Regions from separate parts of the Aminobacter sp. 01T433 genome, predicted to be linked through region 1. Evidence: predicted binding sites of a transcription regulator. Region 1 holds the regulator's gene; each other region holds the start of a gene.

Region 1 (3,494 bases):
GTCGATCCAAAGGCTGCGTCGATCGTTGCTGTCGTGCTTTCCCTCAACAGCCTGTCGGCCGCCATCATCGACTATGCCGGCAACACCATCGTCGAAGACAACCGCCGTCTCGTCACCCAGCGCATGCCGGCGCATGCCTTGATCGACGAATGCGTCACCATGATCCGGGGCCTGATGGATCGCATCGAAACGACATACGGCCCGGTGCTGCGCATCGCGCTCGCCGTCCAGGGCATCACCGATTCGGGCTCGCGCAAGCTGTTGTGGTCGCCGATCACCCCGCATGACGACATTCCCTTCGCCGACCGGCTCGAACAGGAATTCGGCGTGCCGGTGACGGTCGAAAACGACTGCAACATGATCGCCGAGGCCCTGCGCTGGCGCGACCCAGTCCGCTACCGCGACGATTTCATCGCCATCCTGCTTTCGCATGGCATCGGCATGGGACTGGTATTGAAGGGCGAGCTCTTCACCGGCACGCATTCGTCAGGGGGCGAGTTCGGCCACATGATCCACCGGCCCGAGGGCGCGCTTTGCCGCTGTGGCCGGCGCGGCTGCGTCGAAGCCTATGCCGGCAACTACGCCATATGGCGCAATGCACGTCTCGGCGACGAGAATGCCGAGCCGCTCGCCGATCTCTCCGACGAGGACATCACCGCCCTCGCCGACGCCGCCCGCGACCATGACGGCCCCGAGCGCGAGGCGTTCCGCAAGGCGGGCGAGGCCATCGGCTTCGGCCTGGGATCGATGTTTGCGCTGATCGATCCGGCACCGCTCGCCTTTGTTGGCGTGGGTGCTACCGCCTTCGACTTGATGGAGCCGCATGTCCGCGCGGCCATCGCCAAGACGGCCGGCGGGCTGCACTCGAAGGCGATCTCCTTCGACACCGAACCGAACGAAGTCCCCCTCATCCGCCTGGGCTGCCTGATGCGCGCCTTGCTCTATGTCGATCAGGAGATCTTCGCCGCAGGCCCAGCCCCCGCGCAGCACAGGGGCTGACATACCGCTCAAGGACATTTGATTTCGGCTGTCGCAATTACAACGACGGTCGCGACCATACTGGCACCCTGGATGACAGTCCGCGTCCGCCCCTTGAAGCAGGCTCCAGGCCTCGGCAAGGGAACCGCGAGTGGAACCAAACCTGGAACCGACTTGTCTTCCAGTTTCGGAGAACCCGCGATGACCAGTCTGCTGCGTAACATCCTGGCCGGCATCGGCCTTTTGTGTGCTTCATCGTTTTCTGCGTCAGCATCCCCGATCCCCGCACCGCTTGCCCCTGAAGCTTCGGCGATGGTCATTCCCATTGTACAGGGCTGCGGCGTCGGCGGCTGGCGCGGGCCGTATGGCGGATGCCGCTATGGCGAATATAGGCGGGTTGCGCCGCGCTACGGCAACGGCTGCCCTCCGGGCTATTGGCACGGCCCCTACGGTCATTGCCGCAACACACCTTATCATGGGCGGCTGCCGAACGGCGGATGGCGCTGATCGCACTTTGGCGACAAAGCGCCTGGTCGTGTCCGTCAAGCGTGCGGCGGGCCAAACGTCGTTGTCCCGCCGAACGGTCGCCTAATCCTCGCGGATAGCGTAGCCGGCGCCGCGGATGGTGCGGATCACGTCGGGCATGCGCCCGGTGTTGACCGCCTTGCGCAGGCGCCCGACATGGACGTCGACGGTGCGTTCGTCGATGTAGATCGTCTCGCCCCAGACATTATCGAGCAACTGGCTGCGCGAAAACACCCGGCCGGGATGCCGCATCATGAACTCAAGCAGCCGGAACTCGGTTGGCCCGAGCTTGATCTCGCTCTTCTTGCGGTAGACCCGGTGCGACTCGCGATCGAGCATGATGTCGCCGACCTTGAGGATCGAAGAAAGCACTTCGGGCTTGGCCCGGCGCAGCAACGCCTTCACCCGCGCCATGAACTCAGGCGTCGAGAACGGCTTGACCAGATAGTCATCGGCACCGGTCGAAAGCCCGCGCACGCGGTCGCTTTCTTCGCCACGCGCCGTCAGCATGATGATCGGCAGGCGTTCGGTGTCGGGCCGCATCCGAAGCCTGCGGCACAGCTCGATGCCGGAGAGTGCCGGCACCATCCAGTCGAGCACCAAAAGGTCGGGCACGTTTTCCTGAAGCCGTATTTCGGCCTCGTCGCCACGCGTGACGACTTCGACCTGGTAGCCTTCGGACTCGAGGTTGTAGCGAAGCAGCACGCCCAGCGGCTCTTCATCCTCGACGACCATGATCTTGGGGGCGATCATCGGCTGTCCTCTATGTTGGAGTTCAGGTGGCCGAAACCGGCGACGTGGTTTCTTCAACCTTCGGCCGGTGGAGCGGCAGCTGCGTGCCGGTCACCACGAAATACGCGTTCTCGGCGATGTTGGTGACATGGTCGCCAATGCGCTCCAGGTTTTTGGCGCAGAACAAAAGATGCGTGCAGGCAGTGATGTTGCGCGGATCTTCCATCATGTAGGTCAGGAGCTCGCGGAACACGGCGTTGTACTGGATGTCGATCTTCTGGTCGTCGGCGCGCAAGTTCTTCAGGCCCTCGGCCTGACGCGCGACATAGAGATCAACCACGCCCCGCACCTGGTCGAGCACCAGCTGTGCCATGGCATCGATCGAATGCGAAAGATTGCGTGGCGTCGGCGATTGGCCGACGGCGCCAACGCGCTTGGCGATGTTCTTGGCAAGATCGCCGATGCGTTCGAGATCGCCCGCCATGCGGATGGCGCCGACCACGGCGCGCAGATCCTGGGCCATCGGCTGGCGCTTGGCGATCAGCGTGATGGCGCTGTTGTCGAGTTCGCGCTGCTTGGCGTCCATGATCGTGTCGTCGGCGACAACGCTTTGCGCCAGCGCCTGGTCGGACGACAACAGCGCACGGATGGCACCGGCAACCATCGAGCTGCCAAGATCGCCCATGTCACGGATGAGCTGGTCGACATGCTGGAGTTCTTCGTCGAAGGACCGGACTGTATGTTCGCCCATGATTTATTCCTCGTCTCGTATACCGCGGCGAAAACGTCCACTCAGCCGAAGCGGCCGGTGATGTAGTCCTGCGTCCGCTTGTCGTCGGGGTTGGTGAACATCTTGTCGGTAGCGCCTTCCTCGACGAGATAGCCGAGGTGGAACATCGCGGTGCGCTGCGACACGCGTGCCGCCTGCTGCATCGAGTGCGTCACGATCACGATCGTGTAGTTCTCGCGCAGCTCGTCGATCAGCTCCTCCACCTTCGCGGTGGCGATCGGATCGAGTGCCGAGCACGGCTCGTCCATCAGGATCACCTCAGGCGACACCGCAATGGCGCGCGCGATGCACAGGCGCTGCTGCTGGCCACCCGACAGGCCGGTGCCCGGCTCGTTGAGACGGTCCTTGGCTTCGTTCCACAGGGCCGCCTTCTGCAGGCTCTTCTCGACGATCACGTCGAGCTCGGCCTTGTTCTTGGCAAGGCCGTGGATACGTGGGCCATAGGCGACGTTTTCGTAGATCGACTTGG
Region 2 (3,494 bases), on a different contig from region 1:
ATCGTCTATGCCAACAAGGTATTCGCCAGCGTCATCGGCCAGGACCAGCGCGATCTCGCCGGCCGCACCTTGCAGGAACTCGGCGTCGATGTCGGCATCGTTCCAGACGCTGCCTTCGCCGATGGCGAATGCCTGAGCTCCACCGACGTCGGCATCCGTTCGAACGGGGTAGTGCGCTGGTTTTCCTGGACCGAGCTTTCGGTACGCGACAAGACCAGCGACGCCGTGTCCCATCGGGCGATCGCCCGCGACATCACCGCGCGCAAGCGCGCCGAAACCGCGCTCATCGGTGCACGCGAGCGCGCCGAATATGCGAGCCAGGCAAAGTCGCGTTTCCTGGCCACGGTAAGCCACGAAATCCGCACGCCGATGAACGGCATCATGGGCATGGCAAAGCTCTTGCACGACACCGAGCTGTCGCCCGAGCAACGCACCTATGTCGGCGCGATCTCGACGTCGGCGAGCGCACTTTTGGCGCTGATCGAGGACCTGCTCGACTATTCAAAGATCGAGGCAGGACGCTTCGACCCCGAACCGCAGCCGATGTCGCCGCGCGAGATCGCTGACAATGTGGTCGAGCTTCTGGCCTCGCGCGCGTTCGGCAAGGGCATTGGCCTCGGCTGCCATGTCGCGCTCAACGTGCCCCAGATGATATCAGCCGATCCGGGCCGCGTGCGCCAGGTGCTGCTCAACCTGATTGGAAACGCCATAAAATTCACCGATGCCGGTGGCATCATGCTGAGCGTCGAGCGTATCCGCGACGAGCACCCCGACAAGATCCGCTTCACCGTGGCCGATACGGGATCGGGCCTGCGCGCCGAGGACATGGAGCGCATCTTCGAAGAGTTCGAACAAGCCGACGGCACTTCGACCCGCTCGCATGGTGGTGCTGGGCTCGGGCTTGCCATCTCCAAGCGCCTCGTGACCTCGATGGGCGGCACGATATCGGCCAAGAGCATTTCGGGCGAAGGTTCCGAGTTCTCCTTCGATCTGCCCGCCTTCGGCGCCACCGAAGACGCACAAGCCAGCGTCGATGTGCTTGCCGGCCGCCATGTGGTGATCCTGTCCAGGAACACCACGGAAGCCGAAGCAATCGCCGAGACCGTCCGCGCCCATGGCGGCAGCGCCGACATCGCTGTCACGCCCGAGCAGGCACAAGGTTTTGCCGCTGGCTGCAACGCACTCCTCATCGATGCGGCAATGGAAGAAAGTGACGGCCGCATGCTCCAGAGGTTGCGCGAGAGCGGTTTTGCGTCAAGCGAAGCGGTGACGCTGATTGCCCCGAACGACCGGGGCCTTCTGGGCGAATTGCGCGCCAGCGGCTACGCGACTTTCCTCGCCCGGCCGGTGCGCGGCGAGACCTTGCTGCGGGTGTTGCTGGCGAATCAGGGCGTCGTTGCGGGGCAAGCGCAGCCCATAGACAGCCGCACTGTCGCCAAGCCTGCGGCTAATTCACACCTTCTTGGCTTGTCGGTGCTGATCGCCGAGGACAACGACATCAATGCCATGCTCGCCCGCGCGGTGCTGCTCAAGGCGGGACACCGGGTCGATGTCGTCAACAACGGCAAGGCTGCCGTCGAGGCGGTGACGGGTGGCGCGCGCAAACGCCGCTACGACGTCGTGCTGATGGACCTGCATATGCCCGTAATGGACGGATTGGACGCGATTTCGGCCATTCGCAGGCACGAAGAGCAACATGGGCTTTCCGCCCTGCCGATCATGGTCTTGTCGGCCGACAGCCAGGAAAAGACCCGCCATGCAGTGCTCGCCCATGGTGCCAGCGGCTTTATCACCAAGCCGCTGGACCCAGACGTTCTGATAAATCTTGTCGAACAGCGCGCCGCTGCCTGACCAGTTCTGTCGATTTCCCTAGCCGGCTAGGCGCCGTTGCTTGCCCTCTCAGTCTTGCCCGCGCGGGTCGATCACGATACTGTCACAATCCTGTAGCACCGACACCGTATCCCCGCGCCAGGAGGGATGGCTCGAAGGAGAATCACCCGTGCATACAGCCTTGCCGGACAGTGACACTCAGAAAGCCAACGGCGCCAAGGTGACAGTGCCTTCCAAACCTTTACTCCCAGGAACGCCGCTCGGACGGATCGGTACATTGGAAGTTCGCCTCGCCCGAGACGAATCCGAGATCGCTGCCGCGCAGGAAGTTCGCTACCGCGTGTTCTTCGACGAACTCGGCGCTCGAAAGCAGGCGTTTCACTCGATCGAACGCCGCGACTCCGACCGCTTCGACGACGTCTGCGACCACCTTTTGGTCTTCGACACCTCGATCAATGGCCCCGAGCATCGCCGCATCGTCGGCACCTACCGGCTGCTGCGCCAGGAGCGCGCGACCGAGGCCGGCGGGTTTTATTCCGACGACGAATTCGAGCTGAACAAGCTCATTGCACGCCATCCCGGCCAGCGCTTCCTTGAGCTGGGCCGCTCCTGCGTGCTGCCCGAATACCGCTCCAAGCGGACCATCGAGGCGCTGTGGCAAGGCATCTGGGCCTATCTCAACCGCTACGACATCGACGTCATGACCGGCTGCGCTTCCTTCCACGGCACGGTGCCGGCGGCACATGCCGAGGCGCTGACCTACCTTGCCCATCATTGCCGTACCAGCGCGGACTGGGACGTGCGCGCTGTCGCGTCGCGCTATTGCGCCATGGATTTGATGCCGATCGAGGCGGTCAATGCCAAGTCGGCGATCGCTGCCATGCCGCCGCTGGTGAAAGGCTATCTGCGCGTCGGCGCCAAGATCGGCGACGGCTGCGTCATCGATCACGATTTCGGCACCACCGACGTCTTCATCGTCATGCCGGTCAAGGAAATCGGGGCCCGCTACATCAATTATTACGGCGGGGAAGCGCAGCGCTTCGCCGCCTAGCTCAGTGATTAGCGATCTCTCCAGCGCCTTCGACAAGCTGCGCGCAGCAGCCGAAGGCCTGCCAGAGGTTGTCGAGGGTACCTCCTACGGCACCCCGTCGCTTCAGCTCCGCAAGAAACTCCTCTGCCGCGTCAAGGATGCCGACACGGTCGTTGTCATGTGTGCGCTCGAGGAAAAAGAGATGCTGATGGAGGCCGATCCGCAGCTCTATTTCGAGACGGCCCACTACAAGGGCTGGCCGGCCATGCTGGTGCGCATCCACGAGATTCCGCTCGACCAGCTCCGAGCCCGGCTCGAACGCGCCTGGCTGATGCGGGCACCGAAAAGCCTGGTGAAGGCGTGGCAGGGGCAATCCTGATTTCGCTTTGGCGATAGCAGGCACTGGCAAACGGGTTGCCATTGGCGCTCAATGAGCCTACCCAGAAATTCCGAAAGTGATCTAACCTTTCGGGAGTTCCCATGGATTTCTCTACCTTACTCGCCTTCGCAGCGGCATTCTTTGTTTTCGCCGCGAGCCCTGGCCCGGACAACATGACTATTGTTGCGCGCACGATCACAAATGGCGCGGCATCAGGCATTGCCTATGGCGCGGGAACTGTCGTCGGAATCTTGA
Region 3 (3,494 bases), on a different contig from region 1:
CCAGCCTGTCGGAACTCTTCGGCACGCGGCTTGCCGGCGCGCTCGGGCTGACCGCGGGCTTCTCCTCGCTCGACGGGGACTGACATGCGGACGCCCCTGTTCGACCGCCGCGATTTCCTCAAGGCGGCAGGTGCGACTTTCCTGATGTCGCTCACGCCGGCCAAGCGTGCTCTGGCGCTCGACACCGACGCTATGTTCGCGACAGCTTACCAAGCGCGCACGGGCGAATATGGCGTTGCGGTGCTGTCGGAGGCGGGCAAGATCCTGCACAGCGTGGCGTTGCCAGAGCGTGGCCACGACGTCACCTTCGATCCGATCTCGCGCAAGTCGGTGGTGTTCGCGCGCCAGCCCGGCACCTTCATGCTGGTCTTCGACCATACCGGCAAGGATGAGCCGCTGACCATCCCGAGCATCGCTGGCCGGCACTATTACGGCCATGGCGTGTTTTCGCCCGACGGGGCCTTGCTCTATGTGACCGAGAACGATTTCGACAACGCCGCCGGCATGGTCGGCATCTACGACGCGCGCGACGGTTTCCGCCGTCTCGGTGAGTTCCCGACCTATGGCGTCGGCCCGCACGAGCTGATCCTGCTCGGCGACGGCCAGACGCTTGCGATCTGCAATGGCGGCATCGAGACCCACCCGGATTTCGGCCGCGCCAAGCTCAATATCCCGACGATGAAGCCGTCCTTCGTGCTGGTCGACCGCGTTTCCGGCGACCTCAGGGAAAAGCACGAACTGCCGCAAACGCTGCACCAACTGTCGATCCGGCACATGGATATCGACGCTGAGGGCACCGTCTGGTTCGGCTGCCAGCATGAGGGGCCGGCGACGGAAAGGCCGCTGCTCGTCGGGCGCGCCAGGCGCGGCGAAGAACTTGCCATGCTGGAGATGCCCGAAGACATCCTCGGCGGCTTCCGCAACTATATCGGCTCGGTGGCTGCCAACCGCGACGCGGGCCTTGTGGCGGTATCATCACCCCAAGGCAATGCCTGGGTGATGATCGAGGCCAAAAGCGGCAAGGTGGTCGCCAGGAACGATCTGGTCGAGGTCTGCGGCCTGGCACCCGACCGCGACGGCTTCCTCGCCACCACGGGCGCGGGCCTTATCGTTGAACCGAATGGCGACCAGGCAAGCCGCCCGGAATATGTGTGGGACAATCACATGCTGCGCATCAATGAGTAAGCCTACACTTACGCAATCACACCAGGCCTGACACGTCCGAAAAAGCGACCGCCTTGCGCAGCACCGCAAGGAAGCGTTCGCCGGCAACATCAGCCACTCCGCTGTTGTCGATGGCGACATGGCCGGGGCCCGAGAGATCGTGCGGGGCGGTGCGCGCCAGGCGCGCCAGCACCTCGCCGCGCGATTCACGGCCGCGCGCGGCAAGCCGTTCCGCCAGGATTTCAGGCGATGCCGTGATTTCGACCACCACGACGTTGGCGTAGCGCTGACGCAAAGCGGGGATGACACCGCGCGAAGTGTTGGCGACGACGACATGGCCGACATCGATCGCATCGTCGACGGCGGCAGGAATGCCGTAGCGCAGGCCATGCGCTTCCCAGGATAGCGCGAAAGCGCCGGAGGCGTCGGCCTCAACGAAGGCGGCGTCGGCCAGCGTATCGTGATCTTCTGTCGCGCCGTCGCTGTGGCGGGTGATGACGCGGCGGGCGAATTCGACGTGCTCATCGTCGCCGAGGCGTTCGCGGACATAGGCGATCAGCGTGTCCTTGCCGGCACCGCTGGGGCCGACGACGGCAACGAAGACACCGTTGCGTAGGGGAGAGCCGATCTGGGTCAATTCACGCTCGATCAATGCTGAAACCATCATGCGTCGTCATTCCTCCGTGCCAGCGCATCGGCCCGCCGGGCCCTGCACAGGCAACGGCGCATTGAACATCTCAACTGCCACCCTGTCACCCACCTTGGCTTGGACCAAGGTCGACAGCGGCACGGAAATGTCATTAGGCGATTTACATGACGGAATGACGAAACGCGGAGCGGCAAAACCGCTCCGCCATTGTCATGCGACGATGTCGCGGACCTGATAGTCTTTGATCGCGGCAAAGCGGATCATCTTCCAGCGCTCGGCCTCGTAGTTGAGCGAGAATTCGTGCTGGGCGAGGAACACCGGATCATTGTCGAGATCGCGCGCGATGTCGCCGCGATGGCTTTCGATGAAGCGATGCAGGTTGGCCTTGTCGTCGGCGTCGATCCAGCGGCAGACCGAAAACCGCGCCATCTCGAAGTCGACCGGCAGCGTGTATTCGACCGACAGCCGTTCCTTCAGCACGTCGATCTGCAGCGCGCCAACGACACCGACAATCGCCGGCGAGCCGTCTTCCGGCTGGAACAGCTGTACCACGCCCTCTTCGGCCATCTGGTGCAGCGCTTCCTTGAGCTTCTTGGCCTTCATCGCATCGCCGAGGCGGACGCGGCGCAGGATTTCCGGCGCGAAATTGGGCACGCCGCGGAACAGGATATCCTCGCCCTCGGTCAGCGTGTCGCCAATGCGCAGCGTGCCGTGGTTGGGGATGCCGACCACGTCGCCGGCATAGGCCTCGTCGGCGGTGATGCGCGAACGGGCGAAGAAGAACTGCGGCGCCGACAGGCTCATCTGCTTGCCGGTGCGCACGAGCTTGGCCTTCATGCCGCGCTTGAGCTCGCCCGAGCAGACGCGGACGAAGGCGATGCGGTCGCGGTGGTTGGGGTCCATGTTGGCCTGGATCTTGAAGACGAAGGAGGTCATCTTCTCCTCCGTTGCCTCGACCTTGCGGGTATCGGCTTCCTGGGCGCGCGGCGGCGGGCCGATCTCGCCCAAAGCCTCGATCAGGTCGCGGACGCCGAAATTGCGCAGCGCCGAGCCGAAATAGACCGGCGTCAGATGGCCTTCGCGGAACGCCTGCAGGTCGAAGGGCCGGCAAGCTTCGCGCGCAAGTTCCAGTTCCTCGATAAAGGCCGGGCGCTCATTGTCGGGCAGAAGGCCAGCGGCTCGGTTGGAGTCCGGGCCATGGACCGGCGTGCGCTCTTTTTCGGCATCGCCGTGGCGCACTGCGTTCTGGGCAAGGTGATAGGTACCGGAAAAGGTCTTGCCTTGGCCGATCGGCCAGGTGATCGGGGCAGTGTCGAGCGCCAGCTTCTCTTCGATCTCGTCGAGGATCTCAAAGGTGTTGCGCGCCTCGCGGTCCATCTTGTTGACGAAGGTGATGATCGGGATGTCGCGCAGGCGGCAGACCTCGAACAGCTTCAGCGTGCGCGGCTCGATACCCTTGGCGGCATCGATGACCATGACCGCGCTGTCGACCGCCGAGAGCGTGCGATAGGTGTCGTCGGCGAAGTCTTCGTGGCCGGGCGTGTCGAGCAGGTTGAAGACGTTGTCGCCATATTCGAAGGTCATCACCGAGGTGACCACCGAGATACCGCGCTCGCGCTCGATCTTCATCCAGTCAGAGCGGGTCTGGATCTTGTCCTTCTTCGCCTTGACCTCGCCGGCA

What was found. Region 1 encodes PhoB, which activates phosphate uptake and scavenging genes when phosphate is short. Its sites were predicted from a motif close to TGTCATNNANCTGTCAT; they were not measured.
Region 2: olsB (l-ornithine N(alpha)-acyltransferase) is a predicted target of PhoB. The motif match lies at 1,932-1,948, and genes of this name have one in related genera.
Region 3: phnN (phosphonate metabolism protein/1,5-bisphosphokinase (PRPP-forming) PhnN) is a predicted target of PhoB. The motif match lies at 1,978-1,994, and genes of this name have one in related genera.

What each region holds. Positions count from the first base shown of each region.
Region 1 covers NZ_JBFTPR010000005.1:218,045-221,538, forward strand. The annotation lists gene AC1DLV_RS10325 (ROK family protein) at 1-999, shown strand, start outside; gene AC1DLV_RS10330 (GCG_CRPN prefix-to-repeats domain-containing protein) at 1,180-1,485, shown strand; gene phoB (phosphate regulon transcriptional regulator PhoB) at 1,567-2,256, opposite strand; gene phoU (phosphate signaling complex protein PhoU) at 2,279-2,986, opposite strand; gene pstB (phosphate ABC transporter ATP-binding protein PstB) at 3,028-3,494, opposite strand, start outside.
Region 2 covers NZ_JBFTPR010000001.1:151,364-154,857, reverse strand. The annotation lists gene AC1DLV_RS00760 (PAS domain-containing hybrid sensor histidine kinase/response regulator) at 1-1,851, shown strand, start outside; gene olsB (l-ornithine N(alpha)-acyltransferase) at 2,000-2,881, shown strand; gene AC1DLV_RS00750 (MmcQ/YjbR family DNA-binding protein) at 2,886-3,239, shown strand; partial or broken gene AC1DLV_RS00745 (LysE family translocator) at 3,341-3,494, shown strand, end outside.
Region 3 covers NZ_JBFTPR010000001.1:8,360-11,853, reverse strand. The annotation lists gene AC1DLV_RS00070 (imelysin family protein) at 1-83, shown strand, start outside; gene AC1DLV_RS00065 (DUF1513 domain-containing protein) at 85-1,185, shown strand; gene phnN (phosphonate metabolism protein/1,5-bisphosphokinase (PRPP-forming) PhnN) at 1,202-1,831, opposite strand; gene AC1DLV_RS00055 (peptide chain release factor 3) at 2,024-3,494, opposite strand, start outside.